2 regions of the Paenibacillus sp. FSL K6-1122 genome follow, and region 1 is predicted to be linked to the other one. Evidence: riboswitches for the same ligand, from Rfam matches in the RefSeq annotation. Region 1 holds a riboswitch; the other holds the start of a gene.
What was found. A riboswitch is a leader RNA that binds a small molecule or an ion and turns the genes downstream of it on or off. The one in region 1 is predicted to bind S-adenosylmethionine.

Region 1 (5,901 bases):
ATGCAAGCGAATCGAAGAGATGGATATGGATTCAATGCTCGAATCAGGTTATGTGGAACAACTCATCGAAGATAATACGCTGAGTCCTTTTCAGCAGGTACTGAATACGGAAAGACCTGACCGAGTGATGGGTGCCCTTCTGGAAGGCCGAGTGGCAATTTTGTTGGATGGAACGCCATTTGTATTAATTGTACCGGTGACCTTTAGCATGTTGCTTCAGTCTCCAGAGGACTATTATGAACGCTGGATTCCTGGAACATTTTTGCGAGTGCTGCGTTTTATGGCCGCGATGCTGGCATTGCTTGCTCCTGCGCTCTATATCTCGTTTATCTCGTTCCATCCGGGTCTTATTCCAACCAAGCTGGTATTGACGATTATTGAAACGCGTACCGGAGTGCCATTCCCCTCAATTATTGAGGTACTCATCATGGAGCTTTCAATTGAAATCTTGAGGGAGGCCGGGATACGCTTGCCCAAACCGATTGCGCCAGCGATGGGTATCGTAGGAGGTCTGATTATTGGCCAAGCAGCCGTGCAAGCGGGAATAATAAGCCAATTTCTGGTTATTGTCGTTGCGGTAACAGCCATCTCTTCCTTTACGATTCCGGTCTATAGTGCGGGATTAACGCTAAGGATTCTACGATTTGCCGCTATGTTCAGCGCAGCCGTACTCGGATTGTTTGGCGTGGTTATGTTCTTTCTACTTGTGTGTACACATCTGGCACGACTCTCAAGCTTTGGCGTACCTTATGTTGCACCAGCCGTTCCCTATCACATGAATGAATGGAAGGATTTTGTTATCCGTGCACCGCTAAATATGATGAGAATGCGTCCCAAAATGACTAATCCGATCGATGATGATCGGAAAAAATAAATGGAATTCCATCTACTGAAGGTCTGGAGGTGAACTAAGTGAATGGCTCCCAAGGAAAGCTAACCACGACACAGGCCGTTGTAATTATTGTCAATTACATGCTTGGTGCCGGGATATTGACACTACCTCGAACGACCAGCAAAGCTGTCGGAACACCGGATGTCTGGATTTCCATTATCCTATCTGGATTCATTATCATAGGTGTGGGAATAATTCTGGTTACCCTGTGTCGCAGATTTCCGGAGAAAACCGTCTTCCAGTTCACCCGTGAGATTACGGGCAGCTGGATTGCTTACATACTGGGATTGTCTATGATTATGTATTTCATAGTTATTGCCGCATTCGAAATCAGAGTTATGGCTGAAGTGACTGGGATGTATCTGCTCGAACGCACCCCCACCTGGGCGATTGTGATGGTCTTCATGTGGATCGGTGTATATATGATTTCAGGCGGGCTTGGCGTTATCGTACGTGTGTTTGAGATCATCCTTCCGATTACGATTATTATATTTGTGATTGAAATTTTGCTTAGTAATCAGCTATTCGAGATTGGCAATCTGAGACCCGTCCTCGGTGATGGGATTATGCCCGTTTTCCAAGGGTTGAAGCCTTCACTATTATCTTATACGGGCTATGAGGTGATGTTAATCATGACTGCCTATATGAAAAATCCGAAGAAGAGCAATAAAGCGATGACCTGGGGGATACTCATATCCACTATTATCTACTTGATCACGGTGGTGATGGTTATAGGCAGTTTATCGCTCGATGGCATCAAAACTCGAACCTGGCCAACGCTGGATTTGGTAAGAAGCTTCGAAATCCAGGGTCTGATATTCGAGCGTTTTGAATCCTTATTGCTGGTCATCTGGATTATGCAAATCTTTTCGACTACAGCAATTACACATTACTGCGCTTCGGTGGGTATTCGTGATTTGTTTCGTTCCAAAAAAATCAAAGGCATCATGTACGGCCTGCTGCCGTTCATTTATCTGACAGCAATGATACCCAAAACAGTGGATGATACCTTCGTACTAGGAGATATGCTAGGCAATGTGTCCGTATTTTTGTTTGGCATTTTACCTCTGGTACTACTGTTGTTAAGTCTGATTCGCAAAAAAGGAGGCAAGCATGCATGATTACATTCCGCATGTTGTTACGCTTAGCCACTGTATTATGCATTCTCTTAACGATATCCGGATGTTGGAGCAGTCGAGAGATAGAGGATCTAAGTGTCTACGTTGGTCTCGGGATCGATATCGGCAAAGAGACGGAATTTGAGGAGAACATCGCCAATCAGGGAGGAGGGTATTCCAAGCAGAACAATGTGACAGCCACGGTACAGATTGCTCCGGGTAATTCCAGCAGTCAGAAGAGCCAACAATCCGGTTCGCCTGCTTCTGGTAAAACGTCCTATTCCAATGAACAGCTTACCGGAGATTCCTTGCTGCAAATCTTTCGTCAGTTTGCACTGAGACGAGATCATCCGCTCATCGGACATCATCTGAAGGTTATCGTTGTGTCCAAGGATATCGCCAAAAAGTATGGTCTGGACCAGCTGCTGGATTTTGTACTTCGGGATAACGATATTCGTCCTAACTGTCTGGTGTTGATTAGCCATCATCGCGCTGTTGATGTTCTGACTTCAGATGATCCTTCCCGGATTCCAGCATTTTATCTTACAGGTATTACCGGTAATTCATACTTGTCCAATAAAATCCTGGACCCCGTTCTACTCTCCAAATTAGATGCACAAATGCAATCCGGTTCCAGCTTTTTGCTCCAGAATGTACTGAACTTCAATGGAGAGGACAAGTTCTCCGGTGCCAGTATCTTTGATGGGAAAACAACAAAATTCATCGGGGAACTCAGCCAAACGGATCTAGAAGGGCTATCTTGGCTCAGACCTAAAGAAAAAGGAGGTATCTTGAAGACATACAATAAAGAGGGGTTCACTGTTGTATATGAAATGAAGAAGAAAAAAACAACAATAATTCCAAAAGTGGTTGGCGATGATATTTCATTCCATGTGAAAACTGAATCCGAAGGCTGGTTGATGGAGGATTGGCGTGCTCCCGAGGAAGAGGAAAAAGGTGCGTATCTCAGTGAATTGGAAAAAGAATTTGCTGAACTTGCCAAACAACAGATTCGACAGTTGTTATACAAACTGCAGCATACCTATAAAGTAGATGTTGCGGATTTTCGGGATAGCTTGCGTATTAAAGAACCTAAAACATGGAAAAAAGTCAAAGACGATTGGGATAAAATTTTTAGCACCGTGCCGATCACCTATGAGGTAAAGACCACCATCACGAATCCGGGGTCTTCCACCGAATAGCGAGGTGTGCCATATATTATTTAATTGTTGACACATTCATGATAGATCGCTATATTAGTAAAAAATCATTTTCTTATCCAGAGAGGTGGAGGGACTGGCCCTTAGAAACCTCAGCAACAGATCTGAAGGATACTGTGCTAATTCCAGCGGGTGAAAGCCTGATAGATAGGAGCGTTTGTTTTTATTTGTCAGTAACGGCGCACTCTTTAGGCAGAGTGGGTCTTTTTTGTTTTTTCTGGATGAAGAAGTAGGGGAGCAGCAGGTATGGAGAACAACAACGACAAAGGGCATTTTCAGCGGAAAATGCAGGCACGGCATGTGGTCATGCTCTCTCTCGGAGGAGTCATTGGAACGGGATTATTCCTCAGCTCAGGTTACACCATTCAGCAGGCGGGACCACTGGGAACCATTCTGTCCTATCTGATCGGAGCCATCGTTGTATATCTGGTGATGCTCTGTCTTGGTGAACTGTCTGTTCATATGCCAGAGACGGGAGCATTTCATAGTTATGCAGCCAAATATATCGGACCGGCAACAGGTTACACGGTGGCTTGGTTATACTGGTTAACCTGGACTGTTGCGCTTGGCTCCGAATTCACAGCCGCCGGATTGCTTATGCAGCGCTGGTTCCCATCGGTAAACGTATGGATATGGAGCGCGGTTTTTGCACTGATGATCTTTCTGTTTAACGCTCTAACGGTGAAATTTTTTGCGGAATCCGAGTTCTGGTTCTCATCTGTAAAAGTAGTGACTATCGTAATCTTCATTATTATCGGTGGCGCAGCCATGTTTGGGTTCATTCCCATGGCGGATTCTGGACCGGCTCCATTTCTATCGAATATTACCGCATCCGGGTGGTTCCCTCATGGGGCTACAGCGATATTGATGACCATGCTTGCTGTAAACTTTGCCTTCTCAGGCACCGAGTTAATCGGCATTGCCGCCGGTGAGACGGAGAACCCGGAAAAGACGATACCAAAGGCTATTCATACAACGCTGTGGCGTTTGGTTATTTTCTTCATCGGAACGATTATTATCTTGTCGGCCTTGCTGCCCATGTCGGATGCCAGTGTACTGGAAAGTCCGTTTGTAGCGGTAATGGAGCGGGTGGGTGTACCCTATGCAGCAGACATTATGAACTTTGTTATTCTGACGGCGATTCTCTCTGCTGCCAATTCAGGCCTGTATGCATCTTCACGTATGCTCTGGTCTCTGGCTGACAAAAGAACGATCTCTCCGTGGTTTGCCAAATTGACCAAAAGCGGAGTACCGCTGAATGCACTTCTGATTAGTATGGTGGGTGGTGCGCTGGCCTTGCTGTCCAGCATCATTGCGCCAGGTACGGTGTATATTACGCTGGTTTCCATTTCAGGTCTGGCTGTCGTTGCGGTATGGATGAGCATCAGCGCTTCCCAATACATGTTCCGCAGACAATATATCCGGGAAGGACATGCGGTCAAAGATCTGGTCTACCGCACACCACTGTATCCGGTGGTACCAATTGTTTCATTTATATTATGCCTGGCTTCATGCATAGGTATTGCCTTTGACCCGACACAGCGAATTGCGCTGTATTGTGGGGTTCCGTTTATCGCAGTATGTTACGCTGCTTATTATCTGACAGAACGTGTGAATAAGAAAAGAGGACAAGTACATGACGCAAGAACAACAGACTAACCCCATGGAACAGATCCTTCGTGAACATCCGGTCATGATTCTGGATGGAGCGTTGGCTACGGAACTCGAACAGCATGGATGTGATCTCGATGATCCACTATGGTCTGCTCGTGTGTTGCTTGAGAATCCGGATGTTATTGTTCAGGTCCATGCAGATTATTTTCGAGCAGGAGCCGACTGTGCGATTACATCCAGTTATCAGGCGACGGTGGATGGTTTCCGCAAGAGAGGGATCGATGAACAGTCAGCACTGGAGCTGATCCGGAAGACGGTGGAACTGGCTGTACAGGCGAGAGATGACGTATGGGCAGAAGTGCAGAGCGGTGTAGTAGGGAGAGAAAGCTCGACAGGTCAGCTTGTAAAAGCTCCTTCAGTACGTTCCGAGAACGTGGAGAACGAGGAGAACGAGGAGAACATAACAGATCGTACAGGGGATCGCGAAGCAGACAGTCTTCGTCCACGTCCAATTATTGCCGGTTCCGTTGGTCCGTACGGCGCCTATCTGGCGGATGGTTCAGAGTATGTGGGACATTACGACGTGTCGGATGAGACGCTTGCCGCATTTCACCGTCCACGTATGGCGGCGCTGATTGAAGCGGGTGCTGATATTCTGGCGTTTGAGACGATTCCTTCCTTGCAGGAAGCACAGGTGCTGGTTGATGTACTGAAGGAGTTTCCTCATGCGTATGCCTGGTTATCATTTTCTTTAAAAGACGGGACAAGCATCAGCGAGGGCACACCGCTTGAGGTATGTGCACAGACGTTTGGCTCCGAGCCGCAGGTTGCGGCAATTGGCCTGAACTGCGCTCCCATGGAAGTGGTGACGGAAGCCGTAAGTATTCTTAGCCGTGCCAGCGACAAACCTGTTATTGTGTATCCGAACTCAGGTGAGACGTATGATGCAGTGACGAAGACGTGGAGTGGACAGGGTACATGTGGCAGCATGAGTGATGCTTCGGAACAGTGGGTTGCTGCGGGCGCGCAAATTATTGGCGGCTGCTGCCGTACTACG
Region 2 (5,901 bases), 320 kb from region 1:
GTTCACGGACAAATGGACCCGCGTTATTCACCAAAATATCAATGCTGCCCAGGTTGCCTTCCACATGCTCAACCAATGAAGAGATATCTTCCACCTTGGATATATCAGCCTGAATGGCAATGCACCGCACACCCTTGGCTATAATCTGAGCCTTTAAAGCCTCAGCTTCTGTTCTGCTGTGTACATAGTTGAGGGCAATATGACACCCTTGATCTGCCAGACTGAGGGCCGTCATTTTACCAAGACCTTTGGCACTTCCCGTTATGAGGGCAATCTTTCCCTTCACGTTCATCCCCCTCTTCAAAGAGCAGTCACTATCCAGTATAAAAGATTTATCGTCCTGCTACAACTCGCTTATCCACAAGGGATTATCCACCTTTAATTCCAAATATATCTTGATTGAAAACAAACACCTATGGTACTGTCGAGGATATAACCCGAAAGGACCTCTACATGAATATGAAGAACAAAAGATGGATAGCATTTCTTACACTTTTAATGTTGAGTTTATTCACAATCTCTAGTGCCTTACAGGTATCAGCGGCAAGTGAGAATGAGCCAGCACCTGATGAGTACGATTGGATTACTGGACCAGCATCTGTCTCTCTGGACGGTAAGGCCACCCTGGAAGTCCCTGAAAGCCATTCCTATCTGGATAAGCCCAATACCCAACGCTCGATACTTAACAGTGATGGGAAGCCTAACGGGAATGAAATCGGAAGCCTAACCAGCAATAGCGAATTCGGCTCGTGGTATGTTGTGTTCGAGTACGTGAAGACAGGTCATATTCATGATGACGATCAAAATTTGAGTGCTGAAGAACTGTTAAGCAGTTATATCCGAGGCACAGAAGAAGAAAACAGAGAGCTTGATCCTGAATATAGAACGTACATAACGGGGTGGGAAATCGAACCGGCATATGACAGTACCAAACATCAGTTGGTTTACTCCCTTGGTTTCAAGAATGCTGTCCAGCAAACCATGGTGAATTACAATGTAAAACTCCTGACACGCGAAGGGTACATCACAGCCATTCTGGTTACAGATACGGCCAACTTTCAACAGAGCCGCCAGGCATTCGAGGAAACCGTAATTCATAAGCTTAGCATCAATGCAGGATACACCTATGAGGAGTACAATGCTTCGACTGACAAAACATCCACCATAGGGCTCAACAGTCTTCTGATGGGCGGGATCGGGTACACAGCTTCCCAGAAATTCAGTGCTCTTCTTTTGCTCAAAAAAGGATGGGCTTTGATCCTCGTTGTCGTCCTTGGGTTAATCGGTTGGATCAGATACAAGATCAAAAGCTCACACGGAGAAGAAGAAACACTCTCTCCCTCCGAGAGAACGTACCTGCAAGAAGCAGATGAGCAGCAGTATGCTGATCAGAATGAATTATCCTACTACCGCCAATCTGGGCGTCCATCCAACGCGGATAAACCGGAAAAACTCTGACTTATGTTGATCGCCACGTCAGCACAGATTAGGAAACATAAAATAAGCCGTATATCTCTTCAGAAGAGATATACGGCTTATTCTTAATAGCTTCACATCATATCATACATATCGTGAATTATTCAGTTGCAGGTTCAACTGCACCTTTATAACGTTCTTTGATGAATGTTTTCACTTCTTCGGAGTGCAAAGCAGCAGCCAGTTTTTGGATTGCATCTGCATCCTTGTTGTCCTCACGGGAAACGAGGATGTTCGCGTATGGGTTACCTTGCAGATCTTCGATCAGCAAAGCATCATTCGCCGGATTCAGGTTCGCTTCGAGCGCATAGTTAGCGTTGATGAATACCAGATCCGCTTCATCCAGTTGACGAGGCATCATGGCTGCATCCAGCTCAATGATATCCAGGTTCTTCGGATTGGCTGTGATGTCTTGAATCGTAGATGAGATATTTGTGTTGTCTTTCAGCGTGATAATGCCTTCCTTCGCAAGTAACAACAGTGCACGTCCACCATTGGATGGGTCATTTGGAATTGCTACTTTTGCGCCGTCTGCCAACTCATCCAAAGACTTAATCTTTTTGGAGTATCCACCAAAAGGTTCAACATGAACAGGTGTTACAGAAACGAGGTTGAATCCACGTTCTTTATTCTCTGTATCCAGATAAGGTTGGTGTTGGAAGAAGTTTGCATCCAATTTTTTGTCAGCAAGCTGCTGATTGGGTTGTACATAGTCGTTGAATGTAACGACTTGCAGACGAATACCTTGTGCTTCCAGTTCAGGCTTGATGCTTTCCAGAATCTCTGCATGTGGTGTAGGTGAAGCTCCAACTTTCAATTCAACCGTGCGTGGTGCACCTGCTGAATTGTCTGCGCCGCTATCGGCGTCCTTGTTGTTTCCGCAAGCTGCGAGAACCGCAATCAACATAAGACTAAGTAGAGCAAAAGACCATTTTTTCATGTGTAAAACCCCTTCTCTAATCATTTTTGTCATGTGGTGTCCGCATTATTGCATAACCATCATGTTATCTATGTGTTATTTCCTGGTGAAAAATGTAACCAAGCGATCTCCAGCCATCTGGAGAATTTGCACTAAGATGACCATAAATACAACGGAAATGATCATAATTTCATTCTGATAACGATAATACCCATAGTTGATTGCCAGCGTTCCTAGACCTCCACCGCCAACCATGCCCGCCATCGCCGTATAGGAGACAAGCGTAACAATGGTGATCGTTATACCCGCAAGCAGTCCAGGCAGTGCCTCAGGCAGTAACACCCGTCTTACAATCTGTCCGGTCGATGCACCCATCGACTGTGCCGCTTCAATGACACCCCGATCAACTTCTCGCAACGTCGTCTCCACCAAACGAGCAAAATAAGGAGCTGCTGAAATAACTAAAGGTGGTATAACACCTAACACACCTGTAGCAGTACCGACGAGTGAACGAGTGAACGGTATAAGAGCAACAATCAATATGATAAATGGGACTGAGCGCAAAATATTCACAATCAAGGACAATATAATGTACACCGTCCGTGACTTGATCGAAGCAGAACGGGCTGTCATGAACAGCAGCACTCCGAGCGGTAAACCAAAAATTACGGTGAACAAGCCTGATACACCCAAAATTTGCAGTGTCTCAATGGAGGCTTTACCAACCTCTTCCCAGCGAACTGTTGAAAAATCCATCTAACGAAGCACCTCCACATCAAGTCCCTCAGCGGTTAATTCTGATATCGTCCGATCAATCGCATTTGAATCACCCTCGAACCGAACGGTCAGCTGCCCATAAGGAACCTGTTTGATCGTAGAGATTGTTCCCTGCAGGATGGCAAAATCCACTCCTGTCTTACGTACCGTTCTGGACAAAATCGCTTCATATGTTTTGTTACCCAGAAAGGATATCTTCACAAGTTTGGAAGCAGCACCTGCCTGCAATTCAACGCCTGCATTTGCCAGAGCGGTCTCTTCCAGAGCAAGTCCAGCTTCATGGTCACGCATCATGAAGTCCCGCGTGATCGCATGCTGTGGCTTCAGGAACACGTCTGTTACAGGTCCTTGTTCCACAATGCCACCTTGATGAATGACAGCCACCTTGTCACAGATGTTCTGAATGACATGCATTTCATGTGTGATCAGCACAATCGTTAGGTTGTACTTTTCATTAATGTCGAGTAATAACTTCAGGATTGAATTTGTCGTCTGCGGATCAAGTGCCGAAGTAGCCTCATCACAGAGAAGTACATTTGGATCACTTGCAAGTGCTCTCGCAATCCCTACACGTTGTTTCTGGCCACCCGATAATTGAGCCGGATATTTGCTGCTGTGGTGCTCCAGACCAACCAGTGCAAGCATTTCCTTCACTTTGCGATCAATGGCTTCCTTGGGTGTATTCACAAGCTTTAGTGGAAAAGCTACATTGTCATATACCGTTGCCGAAGATAACAGATTAAAGTGTTGAAAAATCATTCCGATCTTGCGTCTCTGTTGCTGCAATTCGGTTTTGCTCAGTTCAGTCAGGTTAATTCCGTCAACCCATACCTCACCCTCCGTAGGCCGTTCCAGCAAATTAATACAGCGAATCAATGTGCTTTTGCCCGCTCCGGAATGGCCAATCACTCCGTAGATTTCGCCCTTTTGGATGCTCAAATTCAACTCGGATAACGCTGTTGTAGATTTTGTTCCTTTGCCGTACGTTTTCGTTAAACCTTTTAATTCAATCAATCGCACTTGCCCCTTTCCAACCACCTACATGTATCTTTACCCGATCTAAAGGAAAACTCCCCTTAAAGTACAAAAAAAGAGCCCTTTGCAGATACAAAGAGGGCTCTTCACGTGAAAGAATATACCTTCTCATCTGCCAAAATCGTGTCTTGCACCATTTTGTAGGAATTAGCACCTAACATCTATAACGAATGATACATGTATCATGTCATTACAAATCGGTTGCCGGGCTTCATCGGGCCTGTCCCTCCGCCGCTCTCGATAAGAAATATGTTGTTGTAGGATTTTATAAGTTCATGTAGTTTATGCTTTATAATGTGAACGTAACTTCCAAAAAATCAGTTATATCCGTGTAACATTCGATTGAAACTCAGTATATTCCAAGTATTCCGATTTGTCAAAGGGAATTATTTCTTTTCCATATTTTATTGATATAACTATAAGAGGCTGTTAACGTTTCACAGACCATATCGACACCCTGACGCATTTCCTGCACATGCTGATTCAGATCCTCCAATTTCACTTTACCTTGCAAGGTCTGGTGTAACTGCCACAGGTCATCGTGCATTTCTGAGTTCATGTAGTGAATTTCCATATTACGTCGTTTGCGCAGCTTGCTCATCGGCTCACGATAAGAGTCCTTGATCTGTATTAATTGCAACGCAAGATCATGATGTTCCCTCGCATAGTCGAACTGCCTTAACATTGTGAAATAAGAAAAATGCGCTTTGGTATTTGAAGTATTCAACTGGAATATTTCATTTAATACCGTGCCGACTTTATCCAGAATGGCAAAGCAGCGGATAAAGCCATCTTTGTAGAAATACACATACCGTGCATACTCGGCTTTTTCAGTCGGCGTCATATCATCCGTTGATCCTGCAACGACCTTTTTACGAAAATGAGCAGCAGCGAAACAGCTTTGCTCCAGTTCATCCAGTGAGGAGATGAGTCCCTGAGTCCACACATACAGTTTCCGATAGTCATGCGTGGGATCATGGTCCACATGCATTTGTCGTTGAAATAGCTCAAGCGTATGCGCCATTGCGTCCATCGCTGCCTTCAATTTACCTTCGTTTATACGTGGCTTTTCCCCCAACAACGTTCGCAGCATATCTAACCTCCTCTTTTCCAAATCAACAAGAATTCATCACCGTAAACGAAACATCATTCATTCCGTGTAATTGCTGCTTGCCATAGGTTGCCCTGATCCCTCTGACATCAAACAAAGTCCACCTGTCCAATGATGTACATCACTGGATGGTGGACTTTCATATTTAAAAACGATTAGCCGGGCGATGTAGCTTGTACACCAGGAAACTCATATACGTTAAGACTCCGAACAATATGGCGATATCCAGCATATGAGCAAGAGCTACGAACATGTATACTTCCGGACGGTTCATTGTCACCATCATGAAAATACCAATTACTACTTGCATCAGAATAAGAACAACGGATACCACGCCAAGGGTACGCATTTCCTTGTTGTCCGGATGATTACGGTAAGCGAAGTGACCCAGAATCGCGATAACAATCACGAGCGACGCAGCTGCTGCACGGTGAGCAAAAGCAACCGCTACCCCACCCGAAAGCTCAGGAATAATCTGACCGTTACAAAGCGGAAATCCAGAACATCCGCCGGCAGAATCCGTGTGACTCACAAATGCACCTGTGTATACCACGAGATATGTGTAAATGGTGGAGAACCAGAC

Region 2: it holds a riboswitch for S-adenosylmethionine, as region 1 does, so the genes downstream of both, NSQ20_RS26360 (methionine ABC transporter ATP-binding protein) here and mmuP (S-methylmethionine permease) in region 1, are expected to answer to the same signal.

The regions. Positions count from the first base shown of each region.
Region 1 is NZ_CP150272.1:6,200,935-6,206,835, reverse strand. It holds gene NSQ20_RS27800 (spore germination protein) at 1-874, shown strand, start outside; gene NSQ20_RS27795 (spore germination protein) at 913-2,013, shown strand; gene NSQ20_RS27790 (Ger(x)C family spore germination protein) at 2,010-3,212, shown strand; SAM riboswitch class I at 3,283-3,384, shown strand; gene mmuP (S-methylmethionine permease) at 3,477-4,889, shown strand; gene mmuM (homocysteine S-methyltransferase) at 4,867-5,901, shown strand, end outside.
Region 2 is NZ_CP150272.1:5,881,998-5,887,898, forward strand. It holds gene NSQ20_RS26340 (SDR family oxidoreductase) at 1-286, opposite strand, end outside; gene NSQ20_RS26345 (DUF2167 domain-containing protein) at 460-1,458, shown strand; gene NSQ20_RS26350 (MetQ/NlpA family ABC transporter substrate-binding protein) at 1,577-2,416, opposite strand; gene NSQ20_RS26355 (methionine ABC transporter permease) at 2,492-3,151, opposite strand; gene NSQ20_RS26360 (methionine ABC transporter ATP-binding protein) at 3,152-4,186, opposite strand; SAM riboswitch class I at 4,313-4,454, opposite strand; gene NSQ20_RS26365 (Cthe_2314 family HEPN domain-containing protein) at 4,584-5,300, opposite strand; gene NSQ20_RS26370 (heme A synthase) at 5,464-5,901, opposite strand, start outside.